2 regions of the Salinimonas sediminis genome follow, and region 1 is predicted to be linked to the other one. Evidence: predicted binding sites of a transcription regulator. Region 1 holds the regulator's gene; the other holds the start of a gene.
The links. The regulator NrdR, encoded in region 1, represses ribonucleotide reductase genes. The targets are predictions, from matches to a motif close to AAACACNANATNTNGTGTTT.
Positions count from the first base shown of each region.

Region 2: the regulator NrdR is predicted to act here: its motif matches at 1,032-1,051, upstream of nrdA (class 1a ribonucleoside-diphosphate reductase subunit alpha).

Region 1 covers NZ_CP031769.1:2,937,008-2,939,480, forward strand. The annotation lists gene ribD (bifunctional diaminohydroxyphosphoribosylaminopyrimidine deaminase/5-amino-6-(5-phosphoribosylamino)uracil reductase RibD) at 1-1,050, opposite strand, end outside; gene nrdR (transcriptional regulator NrdR) at 1,056-1,505, opposite strand; gene glyA (serine hydroxymethyltransferase) at 1,569-2,473, opposite strand, start outside.
Region 2 covers NZ_CP031769.1:2,388,655-2,391,127, forward strand. The annotation lists partial or broken gene ubiG (bifunctional 2-polyprenyl-6-hydroxyphenol methylase/3-demethylubiquinol 3-O-methyltransferase UbiG) at 132-835, shown strand; gene nrdA (class 1a ribonucleoside-diphosphate reductase subunit alpha) at 1,267-2,473, shown strand, end outside.

The DNA.
Region 1 (2,473 bases):
CGTCTGCGCCAGATTATCAAATCCCGGTAGCGTCACCATACTTTGTGCCTGATCACCCAACAGCTTGGGCGCCTGGTACACAATAAGCTCATCGACTTCGCCAGCCATAAGTAATGCACCAGCCAGGGTTGGACCCCCTTCAACCCATACTTCGTTCAGGTTTCGCGCTGCCAGCATATGCATTAACTGGGTAAGATCAATGTGTTCACCGCAGGTGGCGACCGGCAATTGGTTTGCCTGTGCCGGCAGATCGTCTGCTACCACCTGAACAGTGGGATAGCCGTCATTAAATAATTGCAGGCCTGCTGAAAGACGCGCTTTGCTATCAATTACTACCCGCAACGGCTGTCTGATATGCGCCTGTGGGTAATGCTCAAATCCCGCCTGTAAGGGCCGCACTAATAAGCTGGGATTATCAATAGCAGCAGTTCCACTGCCGGTCAGTATTGCGCAACTTGCAGCGCGGTGGCGCTGTACATCTTTACGCGCTTGCGGGCCGGTTATCCACTGACTCTGGCCGTTAGCCAGCGCGATTTTGCCATCCAGGCTTATCGCCAGTTTTAACGTCACAAACGGCTTTTGGGTGACCATCCTTTTTATAAAACCGCGATTTAGTGCGCCAGCTTCGGCGGCCATAATATCACAGCTAACCTGGATACCGGCCTGTTGAAGTTTTTCAATACCACGGCCACTCACCTGGGGGTTAGGGTCGGTCATTGCCACAACTACCCGCGCAACGCCTGCTCGAATCAGTGCTTCGGCACACGGCGGGGTTCGCCCAAAGTGGCTACATGGCTCTAGGGTAACATAGGCCGTACCATGGCGAGCCTGCTCTGCAGCTTGCGCTAATGCGTGTACTTCAGCATGCGGCGTGCCGGCGGCGATATGGTAGCCCTCTCCTACTTTATCGCCGTGTTGATTTAGCACAACACAGCCTACGCGAGGGTTAGGAGAAGTCGTATACAGGCCCTGACGAGCCAATTGAATGGCTTGTGCCATCCAGTAGTAATCTTGTGCTACGGCGTGCTTGAGGGCGCTAGAATTGGTCATACTAGTCAATCACCCAACCGGGCAATTTCTTCACCGAATTCGCGAATATCTTCGAACGAGCGATACACAGAGGCAAAGCGCACATAAGCGACTTTATCGAGTTCGCGCAACGCATTCATGATTAAGTTACCCAATAATTCACTGGAAACTTCTCGCTCACCCGTTGCCCGTAACTGTGATTTTAGCGATAAAATACACTGCTCCACTTTTTCGGTGCTAACCGGCCGCTTTTCTAAGGCGCGCTGCAAACCTGCGCGAAGCTTATCTTCGTTAAATGGTTCGCGGGAGCCGTCACGTTTAATAACCCGCGGCATCACCAGTTCTGCACTTTCAAAGGTGGTAAAACGCTCGTGACATACCATACACTCACGGCGTCGACGCACCTGTTGCCCTTCTGTCACCAGCCGAGAATCAATAACCTTGGTTTCCTGCTCGCAGCAAAATGGGCAAAACATGCTAAATCCTTGTGGTCGGGGGCGTTGCCCCGACGATTAAGGAGTACAACGCCAAAATACGGCTTATGCGTAAACCGGAAATTGTTTACATAAGTCAGTGACTTCCTGCTTAACCCGGGCTATAACGCTCTCGTCACCCATGTTATCAAGAATGTCACACATCCAGGTAGCGACCTGCTCGGCCTGTTCCTGTTTAAAGCCGCGCCGCGTAATAGCAGGGCTACCGATACGCAGGCCACTGGTTACAAATGGCGAACGAGGATCTTTTGGTACAGAATTTTTATTCACCGTAATGTTTGCCTGACCCAGCGCGGCGTCCGCATCTTTACCGGTAATATCTTTGTCTATCAGATCCAGTAAAAATAAATGGTTGTCAGTGCCGCCGGATACAATCTTGTAGCCGCGTTCCTGCATCACCGTTACCATGGCCTTGGCGTTAGTCACTACCTGTTGCTGATAGGTTTTAAACTCTGGCTCTAAAGCTTCTTTGAAAGCGACGGCTTTAGCGGCAATAACATGGCACAAAGGGCCGCCCTGGTTGCCCGGGAATACCGAGCTGTTCAGCTTTTTATAAATAGTTTCATCACCGCATGACGACACAATTAAACCACTGCGTGGGCCAGCCAGTGTTTTATGGGTGGTAGTGGTAACCACGTGAGCGTGGGGTAATGGATTAGGATAAACCCCCGCCGCCACCAAACCGGCTACGTGCGCCATATCTACCAGCAGGTAGGCGCCTACTTTGTCGGCGATTTCACGAAAGCGAGCCCAGTCCACAATACCTGAATAAGCAGAAAATCCGCCGATGATCATTTTTGGCTTGTGTTCCAGCGCCAGGGCTTCAACCTGAGCGTAGTCAATCTCGCCGGTTTCATCATTTAACCCATACTGCACGGCATTATAGGTTTTACCGGAAAAGTTAACATGAGAACCATGGGTTAAGTGGCCACCTTCTGACAGGCTCATAC
Region 2 (2,473 bases), 550 kb from region 1:
GCGCAAATCACCTGTACCTTATCAAGCGGCTATTTTTCGTTCACCCGAGCTGCCATGGTGCAGCAAATGGGTGCCAAGTGTCGCGCTTTTGCGCTATGTTAGGCACATTAAACAAAGAGTGGATAGTGACCATGACAAATGTTGATCATCAAGAGATTACCAAATTTGGCGATCTTGCATCACGTTGGTGGGATACCGAGGGCGAATTTAAACCCTTACACGCGATTAATCCTTTGCGACTGGACTTTATTGCCCAACATGCTGACGGGTTGTTCGAAAAAGACATTCTGGACATAGGGTGTGGGGGGGTATTTTAGCAGAATCAATGGCTCGCATGGGTGGCCGGGTTACCGGTATTGATATGGCTGAAGCCTCACTTGAGGTAGCCCGCCTACATGGGTTGGAGTCTGGTATAGCGGTTAATTATGAATGCACCACGGCAGAAAGCTTTGCACAGCGCCATCCGGCAAAATTTGATGTTGTTACCTGCATGGAAATGCTCGAACATGTGCCTGACCCCGCCTCTATAGTCAAAGCCTGCGCACAGCTGGTTAAGCCCGGGGGCGCGGTATATTTTTCTACATTGAACCGCAATCCTAAAGCCTATCTTATGGGCATTGTAGGTGCTGAATATCTTTTGAACCTGGTCCCCAAAGGTACGCATCAATATCAGCGCTTTATCAAACCCTCGGAGCTAATGACGATGATGGATGATGCGGGCTTATTGACACGCCATGCCACAGGACTTCATATGAATCCGGTGACTCAGCGCTTTTTTGTTTCAGATCGCAATATCGATGTGAACTACATGTTGCACAGTGAACGGGTTGACTAACACTACATCTAGTGTCCTATACAAAATTTAACCACTATATATCGGTTATTTATCGACGATCACTCAATCGTAGAGAGAAATTTTATATTTGATTCTACGCGCAATAATGCTTGCATTTTCGATAAATAACGCTTGGGAAATCCTGTTAGGTTAGTCTTTACTAACATGAAAAACTTGACATTCTGAATGCAGGTTTATGCACCAGATATTGGGTTGCATTACAGCGTAAACCTCACTATCTTGTGCTTTATCCCATTGCACCCCCGGCGCGCTCGTGTAGCAACTTTGTACACGGGATTTTGACGAGTCTGTGGTGCCACAATGGTGTTACCTGAAGATGGCGGTAACTAAACCGCGGTAACAAACAACACTATAAATACAATCGGGCAGAGCCCACGCGAAAAGCGCTAACAGACAAACGGCCAGTTACCATGAACAATGATTTACTTGTCACCAAACGCAATGGTGAAAAAGAGCCTATCGACCTCGAAAAAATTCACAAAGTCATTACCTGGGCAGCAGAAGGACTGGAGAATGTTTCGGTCTCTCAGGTAGAGATTAAAGCCCATATTCAATTTTATGATGGTATTAAAACCGGTGAAATCCACGAGACGCTGATAAAGTCAGCCGCAGACTTGATTTCCACCGACGCCCCTGACTATCAGTACCTTGCTGCACGCCTGGCCATTTTTCATTTGCGCAAAAAAGCGTATGGACAGTTTGAGCCACCGGCGTTGTATGACCATGTGGTAAAAATGGTCGATGCGCAAAAATATGACCATCATTTGCTGGAAGATTTCAGCCCTGAAGAATTTGCCGAAATGGACAGCTACATCGACCATTGGCGGGATATGAATTTCAGTTATGCCGCAGTTAAGCAACTGGAAGGTAAGTATTTAGTACAGAACCGGGTCACCGGTGATATCTATGAAAGCGCCCAGTTCTTGTACATACTGGTCGCGGCGTGTTTATTTGCCAATTATCCAAAAGACACCCGGTTAGGCTATATTCGTCGGTTTTATAATGCCGCGTCCACCTTCAAACTATCATTACCTACCCCGATTATGTCGGGTGTACGTACACCTACCCGTCAGTTTAGCTCGTGTGTATTAATTGAAACCGGCGATAGCCTGGATTCAATCAATGCCACCGCTTCGGCAATTGTAAAATACGTGAGCCAGCGCGCTGGTATTGGGGTTAATGCCGGGCGTATTCGCGCATTGGGTAGCCCGATTCGTGGAGGCGAAGCCTTTCATACCGGTTGCGTACCATTTTATAAGTACTTTCAAACTGCGGTTAAAAGCTGTTCGCAAGGCGGCGTGCGTGGCGGTGCAGCCACCCTTTTCTATCCTTTATGGCACTTAGAAGTTGAATCTCTGCTGGTGCTGAAAAACAACCGTGGGGTGGAAGAGAACCGCGTACGGCATTTGGATTATGGGGTACAATTTAATAAATTGATGTACCAGCGTATGATGAAAGATGGCTATATCACGCTATTTAGCCCTTCCGATTGCCCAGGCTTGTACGATGCGTTTTTCGCTGACCAGGCGAAATTTGAAGAGCTATACGTCAAGTACGAGAACGACGATAGCATTCGTAAAAAACAAATTAAGGCGATGGAGCTGTTCAGCCTGTTTA